Regions from separate parts of the Anaerotruncus sp. genome, predicted to be linked through region 1. Evidence: predicted binding sites of a transcription regulator. Region 1 holds the regulator's gene; each other region holds the start of a gene.

Region 1 (4,949 bases):
AACATCAGGCCCTCCTGCGCCAGCAGCCTGCGCCGGAAATCCTCGAGGAACTCCCCGAGCTCGGGCGGTCCGGCGGGGCTTTCCGCCCCGTCGAGCAGCAGGTAGTCGCTCGGCACGCCGAAGAACCGGCAGAATTTGGTCAGCGTCTCGTTGTCCGGCTCCCGCCGTCCCTGCTCGTACATGCCCACCGCGCTCGCGGAAATTTCCAGCGCGCCCGCCAGTTCCTGTTGGGTCAGCCCCTTGGCCCTGCGCAGGGCCCGCAGCCTGTTAGCCAGCATTCCGGTCACCTCACTGTCCTGATAATAACACATTTTGTGTATTTCGTCAACAAAATCTTGCAAATTGTGCGAAATTTTCTTGTGAATACACATTCCGTGTGGCACTCTTAAGATAAGAAGCAAAAATCACACGATTTGTAAAATCACAAGGAGGAATTGAATGGATTTAACCGCTTTGTCGGAGGAGTACCGGACGGCGGCCGACCGCCTGCAGGAGCGCCTGCGGGAGCTGAGGGTGTTCGCGCAGACGGCGCGCGGCGAGGAGGCGTTCGCCGCGCAGCGGCGGATCGACGCGCTCTACGCCGAACTGTACGACCTGCGCGTGGTCATGGACTACCTGCGCCACTATTATGACTGAGGGGGGCGGGGCACATGTTTGACGTATGTGAAAGCACCTTTTCCCTCCAGGATTTCGAGCGGATCGCCGCGCCGCAGTGCGCCGACAACGCACCCGCGCGCGCACGGTACGCGCGGTTCCTGCGCAGCGCCGTGCGCCACCTGCCGCCCAAGCAGCGGCAGGTCGTCGCGCTCTATTTTTTCGGGGGGCGCAACATCCCGGCGATCGCCCTGGAGCTCGGGGTGCACCCCTCCACCGTGAGCCGCAGGCTCGCGGCCGCCAAGCGCACGCTGCGCGCCCAGGCCGAGATGTGCAGCGAGGCGGGGCTGTTCCCCTCGTAAAAGCGGGGGCGGCGGCCGGATTTCTTTCCATCGTTCATTGACAATGGGGTAAGTCTGTTATAAAATTATCATATATAGACAGACCGTCCGGCGTGAGAGCGCGCGGGGGAAATGAAAATATGGGAGGAAACGCGATTGGACCAGAAAGTCAAAGCCGCCGCTGAAAAGTTCGCGGCGCTCGTGGAAGCGCAGCTCGCGCGCAACGAGCGCATCAAGGCGCAGAAGGAGTTTACCGACTACGGGAAGCTCGACACCATCGTCATCGGCGTGTGCGGGGGCGACGGCATCGGCCCCATCATCACGAACGAGGCCGCGCGGGTGCTCCGGCACCTGCTGGCGGACGAGGTCGGGGCGGGCAAGGTGGAGTTCCGCACGATCGACGGGCTGACGATCGAGAACCGCGCGGCGCAGGGCAAGGCGATCCCCGACGACGTGCTCGCCGAGCTCAAAAAATGCCACGTCATCCTCAAGGGCCCCACGACGACCCCGCGCGCGGGCGACCCGTGGCCCAACGTCGAGAGCGCCAACGTCGCGATGCGCAAGGAGCTCGACCTGTTCGCCAACGTGCGCCCCGTCAAGGTGCCGAGCGAGGGGATCGACTGGACCTTCTTCCGGGAGAACACCGAGGGCGCCTACGCGATCGGCTCCTGCGGCCTCAACGTGGACGAGGACGTGGCGTTCGACTTCGTCGTGACCACCACCGAGGGCACCGAGCGGATCGCGCGGCTCGCCTACGACTACGCGAAAAAGAACCACAAGAGCCGCGTGTCGATCATCACCAAGGCGAACGTCGTCAAGACGACCGACGGCAAGTTCCTGAAGCTCTGCCAGAAGATCGGCGAGGAGTACCCCGGCATCACGACCGACGACTGGTACATCGACATCACCACCGCCAAGCTGATCGACCCCAAGCGCCGCCGCGACTTCCAGGTGTTCGTGCTGCCCAATCTCTACGGCGACATCATCACCGACGAGGCCGCCGAATTCCAGGGCGGCGTCGGCACCGCGGGCAGCGCGAACCTCGGCAAGCGCTACGCGATGTTCGAGGCGATCCACGGCTCCGCCCCGCGCATGATCGCCGAGGGCCGCGGCAAATACGCCGACCCCTGCTCGATGCTGCGGGCGGCGGTGCTGCTCCTGAGCCACATCGGCTATCAGGCCGAGGCGGATAAGCTCGAACGGGCGCTGGACATCTGTATGTACGAGGAAAAGAAGCTCGCGGTCACCGGCCGCGACACCGGCTGCACCTGCGAGGAATTCGGCAACTATGTGATGGACACCATCGCACGGCTGTAACCGGGAATTCTGGATCGAGAGGTTTTGCATATGCCGAAACACGAGGGTGTTTCCCTATCCGTTATCAAGCGGCTGCCCAGGTACTACCGGTTCCTCGGCGACCTGCTCAGCCGCGACGTCACCCGCATCTCCTCGCGCGAGCTGGCCTCCCTGATGCAGTTGACCGCGTCCCAGATCCGCCAGGACCTCAACTGCTTCGGCGGCTTCGGGCAGCAGGGCTACGGCTACAACGTGGCCGCGCTCCACAAGGAGATCGGCAACATCATGGGGCTCAACAAGCATACCCCCATGGTTCTCATCGGCGCGGGCAACCTCGGCCGCACGATCGCGCGCCACATGGATTTCGAGAGCAGCGGCTTCAAGCTCGTCGGGATCTTTGACGACAGCCCCCGCGTGATCGGCCAGAAGGTGAGCAGCCTGACCGTGCAGGACATGGCGGGGCTCGAGGCGTTCTGCAAGGAGCAGTCCCCGCGGGCCGCCATCCTCTGTATCCCCAAGGAGGTCGCTTTCGAGACCGCCCAGCGGCTCATGAAGCTCGGCGTCAACTGCTTCTGGAACTTCTCCCATTACGACCTCTCCCTCGACTTTGAGGGTGCGGTCGTCGAGAACGTCCACCTGGGCGACAGCCTCATGACCCTCTGCTACCAAATCAACGCCGCCTACCCCGAGGATGAATGACGGGGAGGCGAAAATAAGAAGGCCCCCGCCTTGCGGCGGGGGCCTTCTTTTGTCCGGCTTCCTCCGGAAGCCGTCGGTCCCCTTTCTTTCAAGAAAGGGGGCAAAGAACGTTTGGCGCAGGCCGGCCGCGTCCCCCGCAAAGGGGGGCGCCGTGAGAAAGCCAAAAGCGAAGATTTTCGCCCGCCTTTTTCAAAAGGCGGCGGGGCGGCGCCCCGGCCTGCTCTTCAGCTTTCCGCGATAACGAAGTCCGCGGTGATCTCCGAGCAGGCGAGCGCCTGCCCGCCGGTATCCGCGAAGCAGCTCAGCTGCGCCGCGCGGTAGGTGCCCGGCGGCAGCGGCTCGTCGAAGAGGTCGATGGGCAGCGTAATCGTGACGGTCTCGCCCCCGTGCAGCACCCGTTCGGCGTTCACGTCGTCGGGGTTTGCCATCAGCCCCGCGCGCGGGGTGAGCGGCACGACGGCGTCCCCCTCCACCCGCCGGAAGTCGAACCAGTGGGTGTAGATGAGGTCGTTTTCCGTCCGGTTGGTGACGACGAGCGCGATCTCGCCGGTCCCAACGGGGTAGCTCTCCCGCTCGGGACGGGCGTCCACGCTGCGTTCCCCGGCGGGGAGCGCGGCGGCTTCGGGAAGCGGGGCGGTATTTTCCGGTTCGCCGGATTCGGCCTCGGCGGACCCGGCCTCGGAAGCCGCGGAGGATTCCGCGGGGACCACTTCCGCCCGGGAGGGGACCCCGTCGACGGGGGATGCGCTTTCCGGGGCGGGCGCGCCGCCGGGTAGGCCGACCGCGCCCAGGACGAAGTCGTTCTGCGCCTCGGGCAGGAAGGCGGCGCGCTCCGGGTGCGGCCGCAGGAACAAAAAGAGCAGCGCGGCGAGCGCGAGCGCGCCGCACAGGACCAGCGCCCGCCTCATCAGACGTTGAAGCGGAAGAGGACGACGTCGCCGTCCTGCATGACGTATTCCTTGCCCTCCGAGCGGACAAGGCCCTTCTCCTTGGCGGCGGCCATCGAGCCGCAGGCGATGAGGTCGTCGTACGCGACGACTTCGGCGCGGATGAAGCCCTTTTCAAAATCGGAATGGATCTTCCCGGCGGCCTGCGGGGCCTTGGTGCCGCGCGTGATCGTCCACGCGCGCACCTCCTGCTTGCCGGCGGTGAGGTAGGAGATCAGCCCGAGCAGGGCGTAGCTCTTTTTGATGAGGCGGTCGAGGCCCGACTCATGCAGCCCCATCTCCTCGAGGAAGAGCAGCTTGTCCTCGGCGGACATGTCGGCGATCTCCTCCTCGATCCGGGCGCAGATGGGCAGCACCTCGGCGTGCTCCGCCGCCGCGATCTCCTCCACCTCATGGTAAAAGCGGTTCTGTTCGATGCCGCCGGTAAAATCCGCCTCGCTCATGTTGGCGGCGTAGATGACCGGCTTGTCGGAGAGCAGCGGCATGTCCTCGAGCGCGGCGCGCTCCTCTGCGTCGCACACGAAGCTGCGGGCGGATTTCCCCTCCTCGAGGTGGGCCTTGAGCCGTCCCAGCACGTCCGCCTGCGCGGCGAGCGTTTTGTCGCCGCCCTTGGCGGCCTTGAGGGCGCGGTCGATCTTGCGGTCGACGATGTCGATGTCAGAAAAGATGAGCTCGAGATTGATCGTCTCGATATCCCGCCGGGGGCCGATCTCCCCGTCGACATGGATGATCTCGTTGTCCTCGAAGCAGCGCACCACATGCACGATCGCGTCCACCTCGCGGATGTGGGAAAGGAACTTGTTGCCCAGCCCCTCCCCCTTGGACGCGCCGCGCACCAGCCCGGCGATATCGACGAATTCGATGACGGCGGGGGTGTATTTGTCCGGGTCGTACATTTTGGCGAGCACGTCGAGGCGCTCGTCCGGCACGGCGACCATGCCGACGTTCGGCTCGATGGTGCAGAAGGGATAGTTCGCGGACTGCGCGCCCGCGTTGGTGATCGCGTTGAACAGGGTGGACTTGCCGACGTTCGGCAGCCCGACGATGCCTAATTTCATATATACTCATTCTC
Region 2 (8,722 bases), on a different contig from region 1:
GCGGGCATCGTGGAGTACGCGGGGTACGACTTCAACCTCAATTCGCCCAAGCAGCTGGGGGACGTCCTCTTCGTGAAGCTCGGCCTGCCCGCCAAAAAGAAGACCAAGACGGGCTATTCCACCAACGTGGACGTGCTCGAGGCGCTGCGGCCCCACCACCCGATCATCAACCTGATCCTCGAATACCGCAAGCTCTCCAAGCTCAAGTCCACCTATGTGGACGGGCTCCTCAAGGTGGTCGGGCCCGACGGGCGGGTGCGCTCCACCTTTCAGCAGACCGAGACGCGCACCGGCCGGATCAGCTCGACCGAGCCGAACCTCCAGAACATCCCGGTGCGCACCGAGGAGGGCAGCAAGCTGCGCCGGTTCTTCCGCGCGCGGGAGGGCTGGAAGCTGGTCGACGCCGACTATTCGCAGATCGAGCTGCGGGTGCTGGCTGACCTCGCGGACGACGAAAACATGATCGCCGCCTTCCAGAGCGGCGAGGACATCCACACGACCACCGCCGCGCAGGTGTTCGGCCTGCCGGAGGAGATGGTCACGCCGGTCATGCGCTCGCGCGCCAAGGCGGTCAACTTCGGGATCGTCTACGGCATCGGGGCGTTTTCCCTCTCGCAGGATATCGGCGTCTCGATCGCCGAGGCGGACAGCTACATCAAGAATTACCTGGAGCACTACGCGGGCGTCCGGAAGTATATGGAGGACACCATCAAATTCGCGCGGGAAAACGGCTATGTGAGAACTCTCTTCGGCCGCCGCCGCTATCTGCCCGAGCTGGCCGCGTCCAACAAGGTGACGCAGGCATTCGGGGAGCGGGTCGCGCGCAACACCCCCATCCAGGGGACGGCCGCCGACATCATCAAGATCGCCATGGTGCGGGTGTTTGAACGCCTGCGCCGGGAGGGGCTGCGCGCCCGTCTCATTTTGCAGGTGCACGACGAGCTGCTCGTCGAGGCTCCCGCGGAGGAGGTCCCGGCCGCGACCGCGATCCTCAAGGAGGAAATGGAACATGCCATTACGCTCAAGGTCCCCCTCGTGGCCGACGCCAACGTCGGGGACAACTGGCTCGAAGCCAAATAGACCGCGCCGCCTCCGGCTGATTTCCCGCCTCTCGGGAACGCCCCAGTACCTCGTCCGCTTTGGGCGGATGACCGGGGCGGACGTGGCGGGGGTGGCCGAAATCGAGGCGGAGTGTTTCTCCCAGCCGTGGAGCGGGCGCACCCTCGCGGGGGAACTGGAAAACCCCTGCGCGGTCTTCTTCGTCGCCCGCAGCGGAAGCCGGGTGGTCGGCTACGCCGGGATGCACCGGGTGCTGGACGAGGGATACATCGCGAACGTGGCGGTCACGGCGGAATTCCGCCGCCGGGGGATCGCCACCGCGCTCATGCGGCGGATGTTCCTCTACGCCCGCCGGGAAAAGCTCGGCTTTCTGACCCTCGAGGTGCGGGAGGGGAACCGCGCGGCCATCGCCTTCTATGAGAAGCTCGGCTTCGGCGCGGTGGGCCGCCGCCGCAATTTTTACGCCAACCCGGCGGAGGACGCCATCCTGATGACGGCGTTTTTGACGCGGGGGGCGCGGGAGGAAACAGCGACATGAAGATTTTAGCGATCGAAAGCTCCTGCGACGAGACGGCCGCCGCCGTGGTGGAGGACGGGCGCAGGGTCCTTTCTTCGGTCATCAACTCGCAGGTGGCGGAGCACCGCGTCTACGGCGGCGTGGTGCCGGAGATCGCCTCCCGCCGCCACTGCGAGAACATCGTGCCGGTGGTGCAGGGCGCGCTCGACGAGGCGGGCGTCCCGCTCGAGGGGATCGACGCCGTCGCGGTGACCGCCGCGCCGGGGCTCATCGGCGCGCTGCTCGTGGGGGTCAACTACGCCAAGGGGCTCGCCCTCGCGGCGGGAAAGCCCCTCGTGCCCGTCCACCACATCCGCGGGCACATCGCCGCCAACTACCTGGCCCATCCCGAGCTGGAGCCGCCCTTCCTCTGCCTCGTGGTGTCGGGCGGGCACACCCACATCGTCGAGGTGCGCTCCTACACCGAATTCCGCGTCGTCGGCCGCACGCGGGACGACGCGGCGGGGGAGGCGTTCGACAAGTCCGCCCGCGCGATGGGGTTCCCCTACCCGGGCGGCGTCTACATCGACGAGGCTGCCGGACGCGGCGACCCGGGCAGATATAAGCTCCCCAAGCCCCGCGTCGAGGGCGCGCCCTACGACTTCAGCTTTTCGGGGCTCAAGACGGCGGTCATCAACCTGCTGCACAACGCCGGGCAGAAGGGGGAGGAGGTCGACGCCGATTCGCTGGCCGCGAGCTTCCAGAGGACGGTCTGCGAGGTGCTGACCAGCCACCTCGAGGCCGCGGCGAAGGAGCTCGGATACCGCGTCGTCGCGGCGGCCGGCGGGGTTTCCGCCAACAGCGGCCTGCGCGCCGCGCTCGGGGAGATGTGCCGGAAAAACGGCTTTACGCTTTACGTGCCGCCCCTCTCCCTCTGCGGGGACAACGCCGCGATGATCGGCGCGCAGGGCTACTATGAATTCCTTGCAAATCCGCCCGCGGCGCTCTCCCTCAACGCCGCCCCGTCCATGGATATCGCGGCGGCATTTTCGGCGCGGGACTGACAAAATGCAGGAGGGAACTTTGCCCTCCTGCAAAACTTTGACGAAAAATTAACACAAATTCCAGAAAACCCATTGCAATTTCAAAAGGTTCGGTCTATAATGATAAACGTGGGAGATTTCGATTTTCTAGGGAAACTCCACAGAAAACCGACCAAATTCCCCCGCATTCCGGCATGGTTTTTATAAATTATTCCAAATACACCGAGAGGAGAACAATCATGACAAACAACAAGAATGTCCTCAACTGGATTGAGGAGATGAAGGCGCTTGTAAAACCCGACAAGGTTGTTTGGATCGACGGCAGCGAGGCCCAGCTCAAAGAGCTGCGCGACCAGGCTCTCGCGACCGGCGAGATGGAAGCTCTCAACCCCGAGAAGCTCCCGGGCTGCCTGCTCCATCGCACCGCCATCAACGACGTCGCGCGCGTCGAGGGCAGGACCTTTATCTGCTCCCGCAGGAAGGAGGACGCCGGCCCGACCAACAACTGGGAGGACCCGCAGGTCATGTACGCCAAGCTGCGCACCCTCTTCGACGGTGCGATGCAGGGCCGCACCATGTATATCCTCCCCTACTGCATGGGCCCGATCGGCTCCCCCTTCTCCAAGGTGGGCGTTGAGCTGACCGACTCGATCTACGTCGTGCTCAACATGGACATCATGACCCGCATGGGCCAGCAGGCGTTCGACCAGCTCGGCGACACCTCCAACGACTTTGTCCGCGGCCTGCACTCCAAGGCCAAGATGGAGGAGGAGAACCGCTACATCGTCCAGTTCCCCGAGGACAACACCATCTGGTCGGTCAACTCGGGCTACGGCGGCAACGTCCTGCTCGGCAAGAAGTGCTTCGCCCTGCGCATCGCCTCCTACCAGGCGAAGAACGAGGGCTGGATGGCCGAGCACATGCTCATCCTCGGCCTGGAGAACCCCAAGGGCGAGATCAAATACGTCTGCGCGGCGTTCCCCTCCGCGTGCGGCAAGACCAACCTGGCCATGCTCATCCCGCCGAAGAAATTCCAGGATGCCGGCTACAAGGTCTGGACGGTCGGCGACGACATCGCCTGGCTGCGCGTCGGCCCGGACGGGCGCCTCTGGGCGATCAACCCGGAGAACGGCTTCTTCGGCGTCGCCCCCGGCACCAACATGAAGTCCAACCCCAACGCGCTGATCTCCACCCAGAAGAACACGATCTTCACCAACGTGGTCCACAACCTCGACGACAACACCGTCTGGTGGGAGGGCCTCGACAAGAACCCGCCCAAGAACGCGCTCAACTGGAAGGGCGAAAAGTGGGACTGCACCGACGGCTCCAAGGGCGCGCATCCCAACTCCCGGTTCACCGCTCCGGCGGTCAACTGCCCCTGCATCTCCTCCGAGTTCAATAACCCCAACGGCGTGCCCATCTCCGCGATCATCTTCGGCGGCCGCCGCGCCAAGACCGCTCCGCTGGTCTACCAGGCGAGGGATTGGAAGCACGGCGTCTTCGTCGGCTCCACCATGGCCTCCGAGACGACTGCCGCCGCCGCCGGCGCCGTGGGCGTCGTCCGCCGCGACCCGATGGCGATGCTGCCCTTCTGCGGCTACAACATGGGCGACTACTGGGCGCACTGGCTCGAAATGGGCGAGAAGCTCGGCGACAAGGCCCCCAAGATCTTCAACGTCAACTGGTTCCGCACCGACGACGAAGGCCACTTCATCTGGCCGGGCTTCGGCGACAACATGCGCGTGCTGAACTGGATCATCGACCGCTGCGAGGGCAGGGCCGAGGCGGTGGAGACCCCGATCGGCTACGAGCCGAAGCCGGAGGATATCGACGTGGAGGGTCTCGGCGACGTCACCACCGACACCGTCAAGGACCTGCTGACCGTCGACAAGGCCCTCTGGAAAGAGGAGGTCAAGGGCATCAAGGAGTTCTATGCGAAGTTTGGCGACAAGCTGCCGAAGGAACTCGAAAGCCAGCTCTCGACCCTCGAAGCCAACCTCGACAAGTAAGGTGCCGTTATGATGAAAGAACTGCGGCTCTTCAACCCCTGGCGCGGGATCGCGGCCACGGCCCTCGTGGGCGCGGCCGCGGCGATCGCCGTGACGTTCGGCGTCATGGCGGCGCTCATCCTCCGCGACAAAAGATAGCTCTTTCAACGATGTCAAAAGGCCCCGGACGCAAAGCGTCCGGGGCCTTTTTGCGTCCCTCCGCGGGGGATGACGCAAAGAGCGCCGGGCGCATTCGCGCCCGGCGCTCTTCAGATGCTTGTGGAAGTCAGGCGCCCACGGGGATGCGGGTGAACTGGGAGCCCGGATGCAGGGAGGTATAGGTCTCCACGAACTGGTTGACCGCCGCGAGGATGGCCTTCTGGGCCTCCTGGCTCGCCTTGACCGACTTATCGTAGCTGGCCTTGGAGGGGGAGCGGGTCATCGCGGTGAAGCTGTCGTAGTAGGCGGCGGTCTTTTCCGCGGCCGCGGCGAAGAGCTTGTGGGCCTCCTGGTACTCGGCGGGGGCGGCGGCCGAAGCCAGCTCGGAGAGCAGGTCCCGGCTCGCGGCGATCTCGTCGCCGATTTTGCCGAAGGTGCGCTTGTCGCGGTAGTCGTAGCCCTTGAGCGCGCCGCCGAGGGCGGCGCTCAGCTCGGTGGCCATGTTCACATAGCCGAGCTCGTATTCTGCGGCGGTCAGCGCGACGGTAGGCGCCGCGGCGGTCGGGACCTGCTCCTCAGGGATGACCGGGGTCTCGTCCTCCACTTCCGCGGCGGCGGGCGCCGCCTCCTCGATGGGCTTGAGCAGGCGCTCGGCGAAGACCGGGCAGGAGAGGGAAAGCAGCATTGCAAACGCGATTACCGCGCTAATCCATTTTTTCACAGTCAGCACTCCTTTTGTCACAATTTTCCACACTTATTGTACCATTTGTGACCAGAATGTCAATGAACTGTGAAGAAATTTATAGGGAACCGGCGGAAATTTGAAGACCGCTCAGCGGGCGAGCAGCTCGGAGATTTCGCGGGGGAGACGGCGCTTGACCAGCTCCAGCCAGGATTTCTCGAGGTTTTTGGCGGTGACGACCGCCGGCACGGTGACGATGTGGGGCAGGGGCTGCTTGCCGAGCAGGCTGCACGCGCAGGCCAGCGCGGCGGCGCGCCCGGTCTCATAGGAGCGGGGGCAGCTGACCGCGGTGATGTTTTTTTCGGCCGCGAGCAGCTTGGCCACGCCGTAGTCGAGCCCCGCGGCGACGACCGCGATATCCGGGCGCGAAAGCTCGCGCAGCGCGGCGGCCGCGTCGGCGGCGAGCCGTTCGTCGCTCGCGTAGAGGCCGTCGATTTCGGGGTGGGCCTCCAGCAGGCCGCGGATGAGGGGGGCGTTCCCGCAGGGGCTGTAGAAGTCCCGCCGCGCCACCGTCTCGAGCTGGGGGAACTCCTCGGCGATGATGCCGGTGGCGGAGAGGTCGCGCTGCCGGGTACAGAAGGACTGCGCGCTGCCGTAGAGGAAGCCGATGCAGCTCCCGCCCCGGCGGAGCACCTCGGCGGCGAGGAGCTTGCCCGCGGCGCGGCCGTTTTCCGACTCGTTGGCCGCGACGCAGGTGTCGTAGGAGAAGGGCGGCATCGAGGCGGGCACGTCCCCCGCGAAGACCAGCCGGATGCCGCTCCGGCAGAGCTTGCGGTAGCGGTCGAGCTCCCGCCCCTCCAGCACGGGCAGGCAGACGATCGCGTCGGGGTGCATGGCGGCGAGGCTGTCCAGCTGGATCTTCTGGAGCTGCGCGTCCTGCTGGGCGTTGACGGTGCCGAGCACCCCGATGCCGAGCGCGGCGAAGCCGTCCCGCATCCCCTGCGCGAGCAGGCGGGAGGAGAGGGAGCGCTCGTCGTTAATCGAGATGCAGACCGAATAGCCGCGGTGCTGCACCTCCTCGATCTCCGCGTCGGTGAGCTCCAGCAGCTCGGCCCGCCCGGCCTGCGCGCCCGACGGGCCGCGCGCCAGCGTGCGGGTCGATTCCCCGAGGATGAAGTCGGCGGAGATCAGCCGGTGCCGCCGCTCGTTCCCGCCGAGGATGAGCTCGCGGATGCCGGCCACCAGCTCGCGCACCTTCATATCCACCCGCGTGATGTTGGGGAAAAAGACCTTTGCGATGTACATGTCGCCGATCGTGATGAGGGAGAGGTCCTGCGGGAACTGCAGGTCGTTGAGGCGGATGTAGTCCATGATGTGCATGGTGGCGCCCGTCTCGGCGGTGATGACCGCGGTGATTCCCGGATGCGCCTGGAAGCAGGCGCCCAGCTGGCGGACGAGCTCGTCCCGGCTGTAGGTGTCGTCGATCGTCCAGAAGTGGCCGTCGTCGAAGGCGAGCCCGTACTGGCGGCAGGTCTCATGCGCGGCGGAGAGGACCGACTGGTTGATGAAGGAGCTGCTCTGGCAGGCGAGGAAGGCGATGTCGGCGTGCCCCCGGTTGAGCAGGTGGCGGAGGGCGAGCCCCACGGCGTGGGGATAGTCGAAGTTGATGTAGTAGCAGTTTTCCCGCTCGGTGGGGATGTGGTTGATGAAGATCGTCTGCACCGGCGGCGGGGCGCCGCCGTCGTCCCGGATCTCGACCGAGTAGTGCACGATGGCGGTGTCGAGGTGGTAGAGGCGGACATACTCGAGGAAATCCTTCCACGCCAGGCGCTGCTCGGTGACGATCGCGACGATCCGCACCCGCTTGTCGAGCAGCTCGGCGGCCAGGCAGTCGGCGAGATCGGAGGCGTAGCTGCCCCGGATGCTGCTTAAAAAGATGCCGGCCACGCGCATCCCGCAGAGCTTCTGCCGGTGGGAGACCCGCAGCGGGGTGTAGCCGAGCTCCCCGACGGCGTGCATCACCCGGTCGGCAAGCTCGGGGCGCACATAGCGGGTCTTGTTGATCACGTGGGAAACGGTGGTGGCGGACACGCCGCTCCGCCGCGCCACGTCCTGGATCGTTATCATCTGCATCCCCCCTTTCCATGATAAACCGGCGGCGGGGCCCCGTCAATTTGAAAGGGAGCCGCGGTGAAAAATCGGAGCTTTCCAGTAAAGGGCAGGGGGGCGCTTTGTTCACAATGACCATCCGGCGGGTAAGAAATGGAACAAATGAAGTTAAATGCGCAAATAAAGATGTTTCGTTGTGATTCTACGAACCGGTCTCCGGTCTAAAACGCCGGATTTCGGCCGCCGGGCGGGAAAGCGGCCGAATAAAAAGTGCAATTTCCGATTCCGAATTGTGGTTTTTTCATATCCGTCAGGGCCAGATTGGGGGTATGGAAAATTAAATGCGCAAATAAAATGGGGATTTGAACGAAAAACCCATAAAAATCATGGAATATATTGGGAGTATTATACAAGCGTGATTTGACAGGCAAAATTCCTGCTGATACGATGGGTTCAAATGCGGGGGATCGGCAAAAAAAGAGACAGATTTGGCGATTCACCACAGAACGAATAAGGAGGGTTCCTATGAAACTGGAACGGGAAGGCATCCAAATCATCCCCGAATCGGAACAGAAAACCGGACTTTGGGACATGGCGTTCGTCTGGTTCTGCGCCAACGTGGCGGTTCCGCGCCTGCTGATGGGCGGCTCAATGGCCGGGCTCGGCTTCGCGCGCGCGGCCGCCATGCTGCTGTGGGGCAACGTGCTCGTCATCCTTCCGCTGCTCGCGCTCGGCGTCATCGGCTACAAGGTGCGCATCCCGACCATGGCGGCCGCCCGCATGACCTTCGGCATCAAGGGCTCCTACGTCCCCGCCATCGCCAACGCGGTTCAGCTGATCGGCTGGGGCGCGTCTGTCACCGTCGTCTGTGGCAGCTCGATCGACGCGGTGGTCTCCGCCATGACCGGCTACAGCAACATCACGCTCTGGATCATCCTGACCGGCATCGTGCAGCTGCTCATCACCGCCTACGGCTTCCGTTCGATCACCTGGCTTCAGCGGGTGTCGGTGCCGCTGCTGGCGCTGCTGTCGATCTACGCGGCCTACCTCATGATCAAAAACTACGGTTGGAGCAACCTCACCGCCTTCCGCCCCGAGAGCCCGATGCCCATCATGCTCGGCATCGACGTGCTCGCGGCCAACGCGTTCGCATGGGGGCCGATGGTGTGCGACTACACCCGCTACG
Region 3 (8,722 bases), on a different contig from region 1:
TGAAGGTGACCGCCCCGCCGAACGCGAGATACATGCCGAGCTTCAAAATCTCCCCTGCCATCTCCGCGCTGCCCGAGAAGCAGTGCAGGATCCCCTTGGGGCGGTATTTCCTCAGCAGCGCGAGGGTGTCGGCGTGCGCCTCCCGGTCGTGGATGATGACCGGCATACCGAGGTCGTTGGCCAGCCCGAGCTGCGCCTCGAAGACCTGCTGCTGCACGTCGCGCGGAGAGAAATCGTAGTGGTAGTCGAGCCCGATCTCCCCGACCGCGACGACCTTGGGGTCGCGCGCGTAACCGGCGATGGCGTCGAGGTCGCCCGGCGCGAAGGAGCCCGCCTCGTGCGGATGCACCCCCGCCGCGCAGTAGAAATAATCATACGCGCGGGCGAGCGCGAGCCCGGAGGCGGAGGTTTTCATGTCGCTCGCGGCGTTGACCACCGCGACGACTCCCTTGGCGGGCAGCGCATCGAGCAGCGCTTCGCGGTCCCCGTCGAACCGCTCGTCGTCGTAGTGGGCGTGGGTATCGAAGATATTCTGGTACATGGCGCACCTCACAGAAAAAATATACTACTACGAAATACTTGACTAATAAAAAATATCGTAGTACAGTGAAAGCGAAGGAGGGGATTCCATTGAAGTTGATCGACGTCTATCTCGGCAGGCATGGGAAAAAGCGATACGACGTCTTCAAGGAGACGGGGCTCAGCCAGCAGACGCTCGCGAGCGCCAACGGGAAACCCGCCGCGGCGCTGACCGGAAGGATCCTCCAGGCGATCGGCCGGACGGTCGGGGAGACGCCGGGGCGCGTGCTGGATGAAATGCTGATGATCGAACAGGAGGGGCTTGTGATGACCGTGACGACTAAGGAAGAACTGCTCGAGGCGCTCAAGCGCGCCGCCGACCGCATCGACGTGGAGGGCGGTCTGCGCACCGAGGTCCTCAGGCTTGCGAAGAAGAACTTTATGGCCTCCTATACCGGCGTGACGCCGGGGTCGATCTACATGATGGAGCCGGGAACGCCCTACGTGCAGATCGTGGAAAACGCGATCAAGCGGGCGGTATGGTTCTTCATGGGCGTGGACGAGGAGGAGAAGGCGAACCTCGAAATCTCCGAACGGATGCGCCTTTATAACCTGCACGTCGAGGAGCTTCCGGACGGACACACCGGGATCCGGCTGGTGCAGCGCCAGCTCGAGTACCTCGACGGGAAGGGGAACCTCTGAAAAGGACGGCTGATGCAAAGGCCCTTTGCATCAGCCGTCATTCTTTTTTTCTTGAAAAAAGAACCAAAAAATCGCTTCTCAGGATGGGGTGTTCCGCGCCTGCGGGCGCGTCAAGGGGCTCCGCCCCTTGACCCCGCCGCCTTTTTGGAAAAGGCGGGCGAAAACTTTGATTCCACGGGGCGCGTGGGCGGCGGCGAGTAGTACTCGCCTGAACCAAAAGTTTTGAAGGGGTCCAGGGGAACCTTTTTCAAAAGTTTCCCCTGGCTACCGGACCACCGAACCGCAGGGGACGGACTCGTCGACAAAGATGACCTTCACGTCGTTTTCGCCCGCGTCGGCGGCGAGGATCATGCCGTTGGATTCGACGCCGCGCAGCTTGGCGGGCTTGAGGTTCGCGACGACGATCACCTTTTTTCCGGTGAGCGCCTCCGGCTCGTACCACGGATGGATGCCCGACACGACCTGGCGGGGCGTGCCGCTGCCGTCGTCGAGGGTGAGCTTCAAGAGCTTATCCGCCTTGGGCACCGGCTCGCAGGCGGTCACCTGCGCGACGCGCAGCCGCACCTTCGCGAAGTCGTCGATCGTGATGAGCGAGGCGACCCCCTCCAGCTGCTCCGCCTTGGCGGCGGGCTTCTTTTCCGCAGCGGCGGCCTTTTCCATGGCGGCGGCGCGCGCCTTTTCGAGCGCCTCGAGCTCCTTGGCCACGTCGATGCGCGGGAAGAGGCCCTCGCCCTTTTTGACCGTCACGCCGGCGGGCAGCAGGCCCCACGTCCCGGCGGACTCGTAGGTGGTGATGCCGCCGGCCGCGCCGATCTGCGCGAAAATCCTGGGCGAGGTGGCGGGCATGAAGGGCGCGAGCAGGATGCCCGCGATGCGCACGCATTCCAGCAGGTTATAGAGCACCGTGGCAAGGCGGGGCCGGTTGGCCTCCTCCTTGGCGAGCACCCAGGGGGCGGTCTCGTCGATGTATTTGTTGGTGCGGGAGATGAGCTTGAAGACCTCGATCAGCGCGTTCTGGAAGGCGTACTGTTCCATCTGCGCCTCGTAGCGGTCCTTGAGCCCGCGCGCGATCGAGATGATCTCCTCGTCGACCGGCTCGGATTTCCGCTCCGCCGGCAGGGTGCCGCCGAAGTATTTCTCCGCCATCGCCACCGAGCGGGAGACAAGGTTCCCCAAATCGTTGGCGAGGTCGGCGTTGATGCGGGTGATGAGCCCCTCGTTGGAGAAGAGGCCGTCCGAGCCGAAGGGAAACTCGCGCAGCAGGAAATAGCGGATGGCGTCGACGCCGTACCGCTCGACGAGCACGACGGGGTCGACGACGTTGCCCTTGGACTTGCTCATCTTTCCGCCCTCGAGCAGCAGCCAGCCGTGGCCGAACACCTTTTTGGGCAGCGGCAGGTCGAGCGCCATGAGCATGGCGGGCCAGATGATCGTGTGGAAGCGCATGATCTCCTTGCCGACGAAATGCACGTCGGCGGGCCAGAACTTTTCAAACTCGTGATACTTGTCGTTGCCGTAGCCGAGCGCGGTGATGTAGTTGGTCAGCGCGTCGACCCACACGTAGACGACGTGGCCGGGGTCGAAGGTGACGGGGATGCCCCATGAGAAGGAGGTGCGGGAGACGCACAGATCCTCGAGGCCGGGCTTGATAAAGTTGTTGACCATCTCGTTGAGGCGGCTCTGCGGCTCCATGAAGTGGGGGTTTTCCTCGTAGAGCCTGATGAGGCGGTCCTGGAAGGCGGAGAGCTTGAAGAAGTAGGCCTCCTCCTCCGCGTCGATGACCTCGCGGCCGCAGTCGGGGCATTTGCCGTCCTTCAGCTGGCTCTCGGTCCAGAAGGACTCGCAGGGCGTGCAGTATTTGCCCTTGTAGGAGCCCTTGTAGATGTAGCCCTTGTCGTAGAGGTCCTTGAAAATCTTCTGCACCGATTCCACATGGTAGTCGTCGGTGGTGCGGATGAACCGGTCGTTGGAGATGTTGAGGAGCTTCCACAGCTCCTTGATGCCGGCGACCACCCTGTCGACATACTGCTGCGGGGTCACGCCCGCAGCCTTCGCCTTTTCCTCGATCTTCTGGCCGTGCTCGTCGGTGCCGGTCAGGAACATGACATCAAACCCCTGCATACGCTTGTAGCGCGCCATGACGTCCGTCGCGACGGTGCAGTAGCTGTGTCCGATGTGCAGCTTGTCCGACGGATAGTAGATGGGGGTGGTGATGTAAAATGTCTTTCCTGTTCCATTCATGATGTGGAACCTCCTTGCATGAGTTTGGTGTCGTCAATGTAATGATATAGTATACCACGAATTGGGTAAAATGAACAGGGGCTGTGGAAAGTTTTTGCCGCCGGAGCGCGCCCCGGCGGCAAAAAAGGAACCGCCCGCGGGCGGTTCCTTAGAGGGGACAGTCGATGCTGTCGCTGAGCGCGACGCGCAGGGGGGAAAAACGGTCGGAGAGGTAATCCGCGGCCTCGCAGAAAACGGCGGGCGGCACGCTCTCGTCGTCCTCCACGGGCAGGGTGAACACGACGGTGGTTCCCTTCCCGGGCGTGGAGGTGAGCGCGATGGTGCCGCCGATGGCGGCGATGGAATCTCGGGCGATCGTCAGGCCGAGGCCGTTGCCCGAGAAGGGCCGCCCCCCGTGGTCGTAGGAGAAGTACGGCTCAAAGACGCGCGGCTGCACGTCGGGCGGAATCCCGAGCCCGCGGTCGGCGACCGAGACGCTGAGCATCCCCCGCTTGAAGCGCACCCGGACGGCGATCTGGTTGCCGGGGCGGGTGTAGCGGCAGGAATTCGAGAGGATGTTGAGCAGGGCCGCGGACACCTTCTGGGTGTCGCAGGCGGCGGGCAGCATCCCCTCGGGGATGTCCGCGGAGAGCGGGATGCCGGTCGGCTCGATTAAGTCGGCGGCCGCCGAAAAGAGCTCGCGCAGGTAGTGGAAGAGGTCGACCCGCCGGGTCCGCACGGGCGAAAACCCATAGGTGAGGCGGGTGTAATCGGAAATCCACTCGCTGCTGCGCAGCAGCCGGAAGGCGCTCTGGTTGATGGCGGCGAGGTAATCGGGCATGCGCTCGCGGTCCTTTTCGGACGAGCCGGGCCCGCAGTTGCGGGAGAGGAGGGTGAGCATCGAAAAGATGACGGTCAGCGGCGCGCGGTACTGGTTGCCGAAGGAGGAGAGCGTGCGCGACATCCCCTCGGGTCGCATGCCGGAGCCCTGCTCGGCGCCGGAGGCCGGCTGGATGAGATAGCGGCCGCTCCCGTCGGGCAGGGCGCAGATGACGGTCGGCCGCTCTGCGAACAGGTGGTTGGGGCCGGCGGTGGTGAAGGAACCGCACCGGTCGATCTCCGCGCGGACGACCTCGGGGTCGTAGCCGTGCAGCAGCAGCTGCGCGCCGTCCGGCAGGGCCAGGGCGGGCATTTCCCGGGAGCCGGCGGCGCTGCACCAGACGAGACGAAAATCATGGTCCATCACGGCGGCGGGCTGGCCGGAGGCGTCCAGGAGCCCGGTCAGCTGGTCGAAAAAAGAGTCTGTTCGGGGATCGTCCAAAGGCGCACCTCCTCGCTGCGGAACTGCACTTATCATTTGGGAAGGACCGCGGAAATATTCGGATTCCAAATATTGCATGAAGGCCCGGGAACAGGGAAAACAGGGACCTTTCGACACAAATCGACAGAAAATTACGCTTCAATTATAGTATATGAGGGTGTGATTTTCAATAGGAGTTGGGCGTTTTCAATAAAAAGCAAAGTATAAATATCCCGGGTTTGAAGAAAATAAAAAAAATCGTTTAAAGTTTATCAAGGTTCTTGTAGTTTCCAGAGATTTGTATTATGATAAAGGTATCAAAAATACAGGAGGTTGTTTCCAATGGCAATTAAAGTTGGTATCAACGGTTTTGGCCGTATCGGCAGACTGGTTTTCCGCGCTGGACTGGACAATCCGAACATTGAATTCGTGGGCGTCAACGATCCGTTCATGACCCCTGACTATTGCGCTTACATGCTTCGCTATGACACGATCCATGGCCAGTACACGGGCGAAGTGAGCTACACCGACGACGCGATCATCGTCAACGGCAAGACTGTCAAGTTCTATGCCGAGCGGGAGCCCGCCAACATTCCGTGGGGCGCTTGCGGCGCCGAGTATGTGGTTGAGTCCACCGGCGTTTTCACCACCATGGACAAGGCTGAGGCCCACCTCAAGGCCGGCGCCAAAAAGGTCATCATCTCCGCGCCCTCCAAGGATGCGCCGATGTTTGTCATGGGCGTCAACCACGAGACCTACCAGCCGAGCATGGACATCGTCTCCAACGCTTCCTGCACCACCAACTGCCTGGCGCCTCTGGCGAAAGTCATCAACGACGAGTTCGGCATTGTCGACGGCCTGATGACCACCGTCCATTCCACCACCGGCACCCAGAAGACCGTTGACGGTCCTTCCAAGAAGGACTGGAGGGGCGGCCGCGCCGCTTCCGGCAACATCATCCCGTCTTCCACCGGCGCCGCCAAGGCTGTGGGCAAGGTCATCCCCGAGCTGAACGGCAAGCTCACCGGCATGGCGTTCCGCGTCCCGACGCTGGATGTCTCCGTCGTCGACCTGACCGTCAACCTCGCGAAGGCCGCCTCCTATGAGGAGATTTGCGCCGCGCTCAAGAAGGCTTCCGAGACCTCCCTCAAGGGCATCCTCGGCTACACCGAGGACGATGTGGTTTCGTCCGACTTCATCGGCGACGCCCGCACCTCCATCTTCGACAAGAAGGCCGGCATCGCGCTGACCGACAAGTTCGTCAAGCTGGTTTCCTGGTATGACAACGAGTGGGGCTACAGCAACAAGGTCCTCATGCTCATCCAGCACATGGCTACCGTTGATCATAAGTAATCGGTTTTTTGAAAGAGCCGCCCGCGAGGGCGGCTCTTTTGTTCATTTGCCGTGCTGCGCCCGGCGGCGGTTTTGGGTTTGCCGCGCCGCGCCCGGCGGAGCTTTCTTCGCGCCCCTCCGGGGCGCTTCAAATGTGCCGCCTGCGGCGGCATAAATTGCCGGGTCCCGCCCCGGCGGGCGGGTCCATTTCTTGATCGCCCAAGAAATGGACGAAAGAAGGGCGCTCAAGGGGACTTCCGCCAGTCCCCTTGAGAATCCCCCGGGAGTACCTTGCCATAACCCGCAGACTACCGCCGCTCCCCACGGGTACACTAGCTGAAGGCTCAATTCAGGTTGCGGCGCTCCCAACGGGGGACGGCGGGCGCGCTAATCCCTCTGGGGCTCGCTCGCGTGCAGCATTTCCTGCGAGCGGCGCCGCGCGTCCTCCAACAGGTCCATCGCCTGAACCGTCCGCGCCGCCGCGCTGTTCTTGATCTGTTCGCGCGTCTCGCCCTCCAGCGGCTTGCGCAGGATTTCCGCAATTTCGGATACCTTGCTGGACAGAAAATAATAAGCGAGCCTGTAATCTTCCATAAACCCACCTCGCAAATGCGTACATATTGTTCGCTTTGCGTACAATAATATAGCAATTGCGATCTAATGTCAAGCAGACTTTGGCGGCACACAAGCTTACAATAAATACATAGAGGTGAGTTGTGTGGGCGTGCATGCGGAGAAATTTCGTAAACTTGGGTTAAGTGTCGCGCATTATCGTAAGCTTGCGGGTTTCACGCAGGAAGAACTGGCCGACTTGGTCCATATTAGCCGGGGATATCTAAGCCATATTGAGGCACCCAATATTGAAATGTCGTTTTCGATTACAACGCTGTTTGATATCTGCGACGCATTGCATATTGAACCGAAAGTTCTTTTCGAGATCTGATTGCGGACACCTGTAAAGGTGTCCGTTTTTTATTTTGGGTGGTTTGTATTTGCCTTCTTTATGCACTCCGCTGGACGTGAGCGGCGGGGGGATTCTCAAGGGGGGCGAGCTTTGCGCCCCGTCTTCTTCAAGTGAGCCCCCCTTGAGCGCCCTTCTTTCGTCCATTTCTTGGGCGATCAAGAAATGGACCCGCCTGCCGGGGCGGGACCCGGCAATCCCCGCCGCCGGAGGCGGCACATCTAAAGCGCCCCGGAGGGGCGCGAAGAAAGCTCCGCCGGGCGCAGCGCGGCAAATCCAAAGCCGCCGGCGGGCGGGCCCCGGCAATCCCCGCCGCCGGAGGCGGCACATCTAAAGCGCCCCGGAGGGGCGCGAAGAAAGCTCCGCCGGGCGCAGCGCGGCAAATCCAAAACCGCCTGCCGGGGCGGGACCCGGCAATCCCCGCCGCTTGGAAAGCGGCAAATCAAAGAACATTTCCCACCACCATTTACATGCCAAAACGACACGAAATTCATGTTATAATAGAAACTCGCGGGTCTCTGACAGGACAAGGAGGGCCGCAACTGGAAAATATCGTTAGGCGAAAGAAACAGGAATGTGCACAAAATATGTGCATAATAGATAAAATGCTTAGAAAGTTTTCATTGTTTTTACGCGATATTTCACAAGAAATACTTGAAAGGCGCTCCAAAAACTGTTAAAATATAAAAAAGGGAGGTGAGGGCAATGGTTAAGCCAAAAAAAACAAAGTCGAAAGACAGCTTTCCATTGTATCTATTTCATCAGGGGACGAATTATAAGGCCTATGAATACTTAGGCGCCCATCCCTGCCGCAAGGATGAAGAAGATGGATACGTATTCCGCGTGTGGGCTCCCAACGCCGTGTCGGTATCGGTCGTTGGCGATTTCAACGACTGGGACCCGGATGCGAATCCGATGACGCTTCTGGAAGATCATGCGGTTTGGGAATGCATGATTTTTGGCCTCAAGCAATATGATTTATATAAGTTCTGCGTGAAGACCAAAGATGGACGCGCCCTGATGAAAGCGGATCCTTACGCCTTCCATGCCGAGACTCCGCCGGAGACGGCCTCCAAGCTGTACGACATCGAGGGCTACGAGTGGGACGACGGCGCGTGGTTCGCGAGCCGCCAGGGCTTCAACCCCTACCGCAGCCCGGTCAATATCTATGAGATGCACCTCGGCTCCTGGCGGCGCTACCCCGACGGCAACACCTACGACTACCGCAGGACCGTCGACGAGCTGGTCGAATACCTGGGCGACATGGGCTACAACTTCGTCGAGCTGATGCCGGTGATGGAGCACCCTTACGACGGTTCGTGGGGCTACCAGGTGACGAGCTATTTCGCGCCGACCTCGCGCTACGGCACCCCGCACGACTTCATGTACTTTGTGGACAGGTGCCACCAGGCGGGCATCGGCGTGATCATGGACTGGGTGCCCGCGCACTTCCCCAAGGACGCGCACGGCCTCTACGAGTTCGACGGCCAGCCGCTCTACGAATACCAGGACGTGCACAAGCGCGAGCACGCCCACTGGGGGACCCGCATCTTCGACTTCGGGCGCAACGAGGTCGTGAGCTTCCTTGCCTCGAGCGCGATGTTCTGGGTGGAGAAGTACCACATCGACGGCATCCGCGTCGACGCGGTGGCCTCGATGCTCTACCTCGATTACGGGCGCGAGGACTG
Region 4 (8,722 bases), on a different contig from region 1:
GCCCGTTGGAGGCGTTGTATTCAAACACAAGGTCGCTCGTGGCCTCGAGCGCAAAGCGGTAGCGGGTCTCGTCGGCCCTGCGCTCGTCGTTGAGCCGTTCGAGCTCGGCGGTTTTTTCCGCGATCTTCTTCTTGAGCAGGGCATTGCTCTGCTCGGTGAGGCTCTTGGCGAAGAACTCGCCCTCCCGCTGGTAGCGGTCGGGCGCCGAGTGGTGCAGGTGCAGCACGGAGAAATTTCCGTCCCGCAGGCGGCAGACCCCCGAAAACCGGGTGTTGAGGTCCGCGACGACGCGGTCCTGCCCGCCGCTCTCCTCCCGCGCGCGGATGGTGCCGAAGGTGAGGAAGAGATCGTCGGAGAGCTGCCGGGCGCGGTAATCCTCGCCGACGATGGAAAAATGCCCGCTCCACTCCTGGGACTCCGCGCCGAGCATCCGCACGGCGTCGCCGAGGCTGAGGCAGAGCTCCCCCTCGCCGGTGCCGATCCAGGTGACCTCCTCGTCAAAAGACCGGATGATCCCGGAATAATCGCGGGCCTCCAGGTAGTCGTGCCAGACGCCGCGCACGAATTCGGCGGCGCGCGTCTCCAGATCGTTCATCGGATTTCCTCCCTTCCAGGAAAACGTCCGGACCGCGGTCCGGACAAAACAGCTGTCATAATATTACCATATCTTTATAAAAAAGGCCAGAGTTTATGATCGAAATTCTGGAAAGGACGCATTTTTTCATCGCCCGGGCGGTCCTTGCAACGAAAGCCGGGACATGTTACACTGCAAAATAGGATTACTTCGGAAAGGATGATCACCGGATGGACTGGTTTCGGCGGATGATGCCGGGCAGGCGGGGGCTTGACGGGCTGGGCTGGGCGCTGCTGGCCGGCGCGGCGGTTTCGATGGCCCTGCGCCGCGCGACGGGGTATCGGCTCTTCTGGACGCTGGCGTTTGTGCTGCTGGCGGTCTTTTTCCTGCGTTTTTTCTCGCGGGACGCGGGGCGCCGCTATGAGGAGAACCGACGTTTTATGGCGCTGTGGCGGCCGCTGGCGCGCCGCTTTTCCTCCTGGGCGGACGCCCTGCGGGACGCGCGGACCCACCGGCGTTTCCGCTGCCCCTCCTGCGGGCAGAAGGTACGGGTGCCGCGCGGGAAGGGGAGGATCTGCATCACCTGCCCGCGATGCCGGGTGGAATTCGTCCGGCGGACGTGAAAATTTACAGAATATTCGCCTTTCCACCGGCACGCGTATGTTAAAATGAGCTGAGACACCGGAGATGGAGGGAGAAGGGTTTGGACCGATTGCTGACCTATCGCCCGGAGCGGCAGGGACGCTATCTCTTTTGGGCGATGACCGCCTTCGCGCTGGCGCTGATCGGCTTCGGGCTGCTGTGGGACACGCCCGCGGGCGTCGTTTCGGGCATCTGGAAGATCATCCGCACCCAGGCGGGGCTGATCACCGACTCGATCAGCGTCGGCGGCATGGGGGCCGCGTTTGTCAATGCGGGCCTGGTGACGCTGCTGTCGATCGGCATCCTGCGCGCCGTCCGGATGAACTTTTCGGGCATCAGCGTGGCGAGCCTCTTTTTGATGGCCGGGTTCTCCCTCTTCGGCAAGGACGTCTGGAACATCTTCCCGATCATTTTCGGCGGATGGCTCTATTCCCGCTATAAGCGGGAGCATTTCGGCCGCTACGTCTACATCTCCCTCTTCGGCACGGCGCTCGCGCCCGTGGTCTCGGAGATCGTCACCGTCGGCCGCGAACGGGACAAGCTGCTCTGGTACCTGCTCGGGGTCGGCATCGGCGTGGCCGTCGGCTTTCTGCTGCCCGCCGTCGCCTCCTTCACACTGCGGGTGCACCAGGGCTACAACCTCTATAACGTCGGCTTTACGGCGGGGCTGATCGGCATGGTGCTCGCCTCCTTTTTCAAATCCTTCGGGCACACCTTCGAGGCGCGCCTCGCGTGGAGCACCGGCAACAACCTGCCGCTCGCCGCCTTCCTGTTCGGTCTGTTCGCCCTGATGGCGCTGGCGGGCTTCTGGTGGAACGGGCGCAGCTTCCGGAACGTCGCGCGCATCACCCGCCATTCGGGCCGCCTCGTGGCCGACTTCGTCCAGCTAGACGGACTGCCCGTGACGCTCATCAACATGGGGATCATCGGCGCGGCCGCCACCGTCTACGTGCTGGTGGTGGGCGGCGACCTCAACGGGCCGACCATCGGCGGCGTCTTTACGATCTGCGGGTTCGGCGCGTTCGGCAAGCATCTCAAGAACATCATCCCCGTCGTGCTCGGCGTGGTGATCAGCTCCTTTTTCATGGTGTGGTCGCTGAGCGAGCCCAACGTTTTGCTGGCGGCCCTCTTTGCGACGGGGCTCGCCCCCATCGCGGGGCAGTTCGGCTGGAAATGGGGGATCGCCGCGGGCGTGATCCACGCCTCGGTGGTGCTCAACACCGGCTTCCTGCACGGGGGCCTCAATCTCTACAACAACGGTTTTTCGGCGGGGCTCGTGTGCATTGTGCTGGTGCCGCTCATCGAGGCGCTGCGCCGGGACCGGGAATAACAGGGGGAATCGATACGGAAGCTACAGCCAGAAAGATGACGAAAGTGATCGACGAGCTGATCGTGTTCTTTTTCAGCGTCGGCTCGGACGGGGTGCGGATGGATTTGCGCAAGCTGGAGGACGGCTACGAGCTCTCGCTCAAAAGCCGGTACGACCCGGCGGAGAGCAAGAAGGTGAACGACCTCGACCGGTTCCTCAACCAGGCGGAGAAAAACGAGGGGCTCGAGGAGTTCTTCTGGCAGCTCGCGGGAGTGAGCGGGCTGGGGCAGGACAGCGAACTGCACCTGATCGGGCAGATGGTCGACTGCCGCAGGCTGGAGATCGGCGCCGACACGGTGGAGCTCACGCTTTTTAAGCGCAGGGAATGACCTGAAATTCCCTTTCAAACCCGCATGAACAGGGGCCTTTGGAGCGTTTGTTTCAAAAGTGCATAAAAGCGGTTTCGGGCGAGGGGGGAGATTTAGACAAACTCATAAAAATCGTGAAAAGTTTGTTAAAAATATAGCAATTTCAAAACCCTTGTAGTATACTGATAATCGAAGGGCCGGTCCGGCCCGAAACCTGAGAATTTCAAGAAAAATCGGAGGCGTCAACATGTCAAAGGAAATCGTATTGGCCGGTGCCTGCCGCACCGCAATCGGCAAAATGGGCGGTTCCCTCACGGGTGTCCCCGCCGCGCAGCTCGGTGCTATCGTGATTAAGGAAGCCCTCAACCGCGCGGGCGTGAAACCCGAGCAGGTTGACGAAGTCTTTATGGGCTGCGTGCTCCAGGCCGCGCAGGGCCAGAACGTCGCGCGCCAGGCCGCCCTCAAGGCCGGCCTTCCCATCGAGGTCCCCGCGCAGACGCTGAACATCGTCTGCGGCTCCGGCCTCAAGTGCGTCAACCTCGCGGCAGCGATGATCGCTTCGGGCGAGGCGGACATCATCGTCGCCGGCGGCATGGAGAACATGTCCGCGACCCCCTTCGCGCTCGACAAGGCGCGCTACGGCTACCGCATGAACGACGGCAAGCTGATCGACTGCATGATCAAGGATTCCCTCTGGGACGCTTTCAATAACTATCATATGGGCATCACCGCGGAGAACGTCGCCGAGAAATACGGCGTCACCCGCGAGATGCAGGACGAGTTCGCCGCGTCCAGCCAGCAGAAATGCGAGGCCGCCCGCAAGGCCGGCAGGTTCAAGGACGAGATCGTCCCGGTCCCCATCAAGGTCAAGAAGGAGACCGTCCTCTTCGATACCGACGAGTTCCCCCGCGACGGCGTGACCGCCGAGGGCATCGCCAAGCTGCGCCCGGCCTTTAAGGAGGGCGGCACGGTGACCGCCGCGAACGCCTCGGGTATCAACGACGGCGCCGCCGCGATCGTCGTCATGAGCGCCGACAAGGCCAAGGAGCTCGGCATCAAACCGATGGCCAAATGGGTCGCCGGCGCGACCGCGGGCGTCGATCCCTCCATCATGGGCATCGGACCCGCCTTCTCCACCAAGAAGCTGTTTGACAAGACCGGCCTCACGATCGACCAGATGGACCTCATCGAGGCGAACGAGGCGTTTGCCGCGCAGTCGCTGGCCGTGGGCATCGAGCTCGGCTGGGACGCCTCCAAGGTCAACGTCAACGGCGGCGCGCTCGCGCTGGGCCACCCGGTGGGCGCCTCCGGCTGCCGCATCCTCGTCACCCTGCTGCACGAGATGAAGAAGCGCGGCTCCAAGCTGGGACTCGCGACCCTCTGCATCGGCGGCGGCATGGGCTGCTCGACGGTTGTCGAAAATATCCAGTAACAGGGAAAATCAGTTTCAGGCATCCGGGTCTCCGGGTGCCTGAAAGCTGTACAAAAGCGAAAATACACACAGGAACGGAGGCAAAAACTTGAGTTACGTCACCTACGAACAGAGGGGCTTCGTCGGCGTAATCACCATCGACAAGCCCAAGGCGCTCAACGCGCTGAACAGCGAGGTGCTCGGCGATCTCGAGAAGGTCGTCGACGCGATCGACGTGGACGCGACCCGCTGCGTCATCATCACCGGCGCGGGGGAGAAGGCGTTCGTCGCGGGCGCGGACATCGCCGAGATGTCCGGGCTCACCAAGGCCGAGGGCAAGGCGTTCGGCAAGAAGGGCAACGACATCTTCCGCAAGATTGAGACGCTGCCCGTGCCGGTCATCGCGGCGGTCAACGGCTTCGCGCTCGGCGGCGGCTGCGAGCTGGCCATGAGCTGCGACATCCGCATCGCTTCGGAAAACGCGGTGTTCGCGCAGCCGGAGGTTTCGCTCGGCATCACCGCCGGCTTCGGCGGCACCCAGCGGCTGGCCCGCACGATCGGCGTGGGCAAGGCCAAGGAGCTCCTCTACACCACGAGCAAGGTGAAGGCTCCCGAGGCGCTCGCGCTCGGGCTCGTCAACGCCGTCGTCCCGCTGGAAAACCTGATGGACGAGGCGATGAAGCTGGCCGAGAAGATCGCCCGCAACGCGCCGATCGCGGTGCGCGCCACCAAGAAGGCGATCAACGACGGCCTGCAGGTCTCGATCGACGAGGGCGTCGCGATCGAGGAGGAGCTGTTCGGCAGCTGCTTCGAGACGCTGGACCAGCAGAACGCGATGAAGGCGTTTGTGGCGAAGGAGAAGCCCGCCCCGTTCGAAAACAGGTAATGCGATCCTGATATTTACATATGGAGGTAACTGAAATGAAAGTTGGCGTTATCGGCGCGGGAACGATGGGTTCCGGCATCGCGCAGGCATTCGCGGTCACTGACGGCTACGAGGTCGTGCTCTGCGACATCACCGAGGAATTTGCCGCGGGCGGCAAGAAGAAGATCGAGAAATCCCTCACCAAGCTCGTCTCCAAGGGCAAGATGGAGCAGGAGAAGGCGGACGCGATCCTGGCGAAGATCACCACCGGGCTCAACGACAAGGTGGCCGACTGCGACCTGGTTGTCGAGGCGGCGCTCGAGAAGATGGACCTCAAGAAGGAGCTCTTCGCGAAGCTGCAGACGATCTGCAAGAAGGACGCGATCTTCGCGTCCAACACCTCCTCCCTCTCCCTGACCGAGATGTCCCAGGGGCTTGACCGCGCGATCGTGGGCATGCACTTCTTCAACCCCGCGCCCGTCATGAAGCTGGTCGAGGTCACCGCCGGCCTGCACACCGCTCCCGAGACGGTCGAAAAGATCGTCGCCATCTCAAAGGAGATCGGCAAGACCCCGGTTGAAGTCAAGGAGGCCCCCGGCTTCGTCGTCAACCGCATCCTCATCCCGATGATCAACGAGGCGATCGGCATCTACGCCGAGGGCGTCGCGTCGGTCGAGGGCATCGACTCCGCCATGCAGCTCGGCGCGAACCACCCGATGGGCCCGCTCGCGCTCGGCGACCTGATCGGCCTGGACGTCTGCCTCGCGATCATGGAAGTGCTCTACAACGAGTTCGGCGATCCGAAATACCGCCCGCATCCGCTGCTCCGCAAGATGGTCCGCGGCGGCACGCTCGGCCGCAAGACCGGCAAGGGCTTCTACGACTACTCCAGGTAAATCCGCTCCCGCTCCGCAGGCCGCGCGGCGCATCCGATGTGCCGCGCGGCTTGGCGCGGGCAGCTTTCGCAGGAAATATAAACATATTAGGGAGGAACTTGCATGGACTTTGTACTCAGCAAAGAGCAGGAGATGGCAAGACAGCTTTTCCGTGACTTCGCGGAAAAGGAAGTGAAGCCCCTTGCTCAGGAAGTGGATGAGGAAGAGCGCTTCCCGGCCGAGACGGTCGCGAAGATGCAGAAATTCGGTTTTATGGGCATCCCGTTCCCGAAGGAGTTGGGCGGTCAGGGCTGCGACACGCTGACCTACGCGATGTGCGTCGAGGAGCTGTCGAAGGTCTGCGCCACGACGGGCGTCATCGTGTCGGCGCACACCTCGCTCGGCTGCGACCCGATCAAAAAGTACGGCACCCCCGAGCAGATCGAAAAATACCTCGTCCCGATGGCGCAGGGCAAAAAGCTCGGCGCGTTCGGCCTCACCGAGCCGGGCGCCGGCACCGACGCCTCCGGCCAGCAGACCAAGGCGGTGCTCGACGGCGACCACTATGTGCTCAACGGCTCCAAGATCTTCATCACCAACGCCGGCCAGGCGGACGTATACGTCATCTTCGCGATGACCGATAAATCCAAGGGCAACCGCGGCATTTCGGCGTTCATCGTCGAAAAGGAGTTCCCCGGCTTCTCGATCGGCAAGAAGGAGCTCAAGATGGGTATCCGCGGCTCCTCCACCTGCGAACTGATCTTTGAAAACTGCATCGTCCCGAAGGAGAACCTCCTCGGACAGGAGGGCAAGGGCTTCGGCATCGCGATGGGCACCCTTGACGGCGGCCGCATCGGCATCGCCGCGCAGGCGCTGGGCATCGCGCAGGGCGCGTTTGACGAGACGGTCAAATACGTCAAGGAGCGCAAACAGTTCGGCCGCCCGATCTCGGCGTTCCAGAACACCCAGTTCCAGCTTGCGGACATGAAGGCCAAGATCGAGGCCGCCCGCCTGCTCGTCTACAGCGCCGCGGTGGCCAAGGACACCAAAAAGCGCTTCTCGGTCGACGCCGCGATGGCCAAGCTGTTCGCCGCCGAGACCGCGATGGAAGTCACCACCAAGTGCGTGCAGCTCTTCGGCGGTTACGGCTATACGAGGGATTACCCCGTGGAGCGCATGATGCGCGACGCGAAGATCACGGAGATCTACGAGGGCACCAGCGAGGTCCAGCGTATGGTCATTTCCGGATCGTTCTTGAAGTAGAAGGGAGTTGCAGGAATTGAAAGTAGTCGTTTGCATTAAGCAGGTCCCGGATACCAACGAGGTCAAGCTCGATCCGGTGACCGGAACGCTGATCCGTGAAGGCGTCCCCAGCATCATCAACCCGGACGACAAGGCGGGCCTCGAGGCCGCGCTGCGTCTTAAGGACCAGTACGGCGCGCATGTCACCGTCATTTCGATGGGCCCGCCGCAGGCCGACCTGGCGCTGCGCGAGGCGCTGGCGATGGGCGCGGACGAGGCGATCCTCGTCACCGACCGCGCGTTCGGCGGCGCGGACACCTGGGCGACCTCGTCGACCATCGCGTCCGCCATCGAGAACCTCGAGTACGACCTCATCATCACCGGCCGCCAGGCGATCGACGGCGACACCGCCCAGGTCGGCCCGCAGATCGCGGAGCATCTGGGCCTGGCCAACATCAGCTATGCCGAGGACCTCAAGGTCGAGGACGGCTATGTGATCGTCAAGCGGCAGTACGAGGACCGCTACCACATCCTCAAGGCGAAAATGCCCTGCCTGATCACCGCGCTCAGCGAGCTGAACGAGCCCCGTTACATGACCCCGGGCGGCATCTTCGACGCCTACCGTGAGAAAGAGGTCAAGGTGTGGACCCGTCCCGACCTCAAGGTCGACGACGGCAACATCGGCCTCAAGGGTTCCCCGACGCGGGTCTTCAAGTCGTTCACCAAGGCCGTCAAGGGCAAGGGCACCGTCGTGACCCTCGACCCGCAGGAGTCGGCCAACTGGCTGGTCGACAGGCTCAAAGAAAAATTCATTCTGTGAGGAAAGTGGTGAACGAAATGGCTGTTTCTGATTATAAAGGCGTATTTATCTTCGCACAGCAGGTCGACAACAAGATCACCGGCGTTTCCTATGAGCTGATCGGCAAGGGCAAGCAGCTCGCCGCCGACCTCGGCGACGAGGTGACCGCGGTCCTGCTGGGCCATCAGGTGACCGACCTTGCCAAAAAGCTCGCGCGCTACGGCGCCGACCGCGTGATTGTCGTGGACGATCCCGCGCTTGAGACCTATATGACCGAGCCGTACGTCGAGGCGATGTACGAGGTCATCCAGGCGAAAAAGCCCGCCGTCGTCCTCTACGGCGCGACCGCGATCGGCCGCGACATGGCCCCGCGCGTCTCCGCGCGCGTGCACACCGGCCTGACCGCCGACTGCACCGGGCTGGAGATCGACCCCGAGACCAAGAACCTCATGATGACCCGTCCGGCGTTCGGCGGCAACATCATGGCGACGATCCTCTGCCCCGACCACCGTCCGCAGATGGCGACGGTCCGCCCGGGCGTGATGCAGCGCATCTCCCCGATCGACGGCGCCGAGTGCCCGGTCGAGAAGTTCGAGGTCCCGAACCTCGACTCCCGCAAGAACGTCGAGATCCTCGA

Evidence for each region. The regulator Rex, encoded in region 1, represses fermentation and respiration genes when NADH is low (regulators of the CRP and FNR family bind a similar motif). The targets are predictions, from matches to a motif close to ATTGTTAANNNNTTAACAAT.
Region 2: the regulator Rex is predicted to act here: its motif matches at 2,656-2,675, upstream of ACZO3G_RS04150 (phosphoenolpyruvate carboxykinase (GTP)).
Region 3: the regulator Rex is predicted to act here: its motif matches at 4,999-5,018, upstream of gap (type I glyceraldehyde-3-phosphate dehydrogenase).
Region 4: the regulator Rex is predicted to act here: its motif matches at 3,036-3,055, upstream of ACZO3G_RS03645 (acetyl-CoA C-acetyltransferase).

What each region holds. Positions count from the first base shown of each region.
Region 1 covers NZ_DBMDHH010000019.1:66-5,014, reverse strand. Annotated here, with positions in the region: gene ACZO3G_RS07025 (helix-turn-helix domain-containing protein) at 1-278, opposite strand, end outside; gene ACZO3G_RS07020 (hypothetical protein) at 439-636, shown strand; gene ACZO3G_RS07015 (sigma-70 family RNA polymerase sigma factor) at 651-956, shown strand; gene ACZO3G_RS07010 (isocitrate/isopropylmalate family dehydrogenase) at 1,068-2,252, shown strand; gene ACZO3G_RS07005 (redox-sensing transcriptional repressor Rex) at 2,283-2,930, shown strand; gene ACZO3G_RS07000 (hypothetical protein) at 3,155-3,838, opposite strand; gene ychF (redox-regulated ATPase YchF) at 3,838-4,935, opposite strand.
Region 2 covers NZ_DBMDHH010000009.1:25,730-34,451, forward strand. Annotated here, with positions in the region: gene polA (DNA polymerase I) at 1-1,080, shown strand, start outside; gene rimI (ribosomal protein S18-alanine N-acetyltransferase) at 1,148-1,597, shown strand; gene tsaD (tRNA (adenosine(37)-N6)-threonylcarbamoyltransferase complex transferase subunit TsaD) at 1,594-2,619, shown strand; gene ACZO3G_RS04150 (phosphoenolpyruvate carboxykinase (GTP)) at 2,838-4,607, shown strand; gene ACZO3G_RS04155 (hypothetical protein) at 4,620-4,745, shown strand; gene ACZO3G_RS04160 (hypothetical protein) at 4,873-5,466, opposite strand; gene ACZO3G_RS04165 (LacI family DNA-binding transcriptional regulator) at 5,578-7,554, opposite strand; gene ACZO3G_RS04170 (purine-cytosine permease family protein) at 8,062-8,722, shown strand, end outside.
Region 3 covers NZ_DBMDHH010000038.1:9,449-18,170, reverse strand. Annotated here, with positions in the region: gene ACZO3G_RS10605 (TatD family hydrolase) at 1-541, opposite strand, end outside; gene ACZO3G_RS10600 (hypothetical protein) at 631-1,221, shown strand; gene metG (methionine--tRNA ligase) at 1,486-3,462, opposite strand; gene ACZO3G_RS10590 (sensor histidine kinase) at 3,611-4,762, opposite strand; gene gap (type I glyceraldehyde-3-phosphate dehydrogenase) at 5,084-6,094, shown strand; gene ACZO3G_RS10580 (hypothetical protein) at 6,461-6,667, opposite strand; gene ACZO3G_RS10575 (helix-turn-helix domain-containing protein) at 6,792-7,016, shown strand; gene glgB (1,4-alpha-glucan branching protein GlgB) at 7,740-8,722, shown strand, end outside.
Region 4 covers NZ_DBMDHH010000008.1:1,909-10,630, forward strand. Annotated here, with positions in the region: gene ACZO3G_RS03625 (diguanylate cyclase domain-containing protein) at 1-595, opposite strand, end outside; gene ACZO3G_RS03630 (competence protein CoiA family protein) at 805-1,197, shown strand; gene ACZO3G_RS03635 (DUF1576 domain-containing protein) at 1,278-2,546, shown strand; gene ACZO3G_RS03640 (hypothetical protein) at 2,582-2,914, shown strand; gene ACZO3G_RS03645 (acetyl-CoA C-acetyltransferase) at 3,141-4,325, shown strand; gene ACZO3G_RS03650 (enoyl-CoA hydratase-related protein) at 4,414-5,190, shown strand; gene ACZO3G_RS03655 (3-hydroxybutyryl-CoA dehydrogenase) at 5,226-6,065, shown strand; gene ACZO3G_RS03660 (acyl-CoA dehydrogenase) at 6,168-7,307, shown strand; gene ACZO3G_RS03665 (electron transfer flavoprotein subunit beta/FixA family protein) at 7,324-8,106, shown strand; gene ACZO3G_RS03670 (electron transfer flavoprotein subunit alpha/FixB family protein) at 8,124-8,722, shown strand, end outside.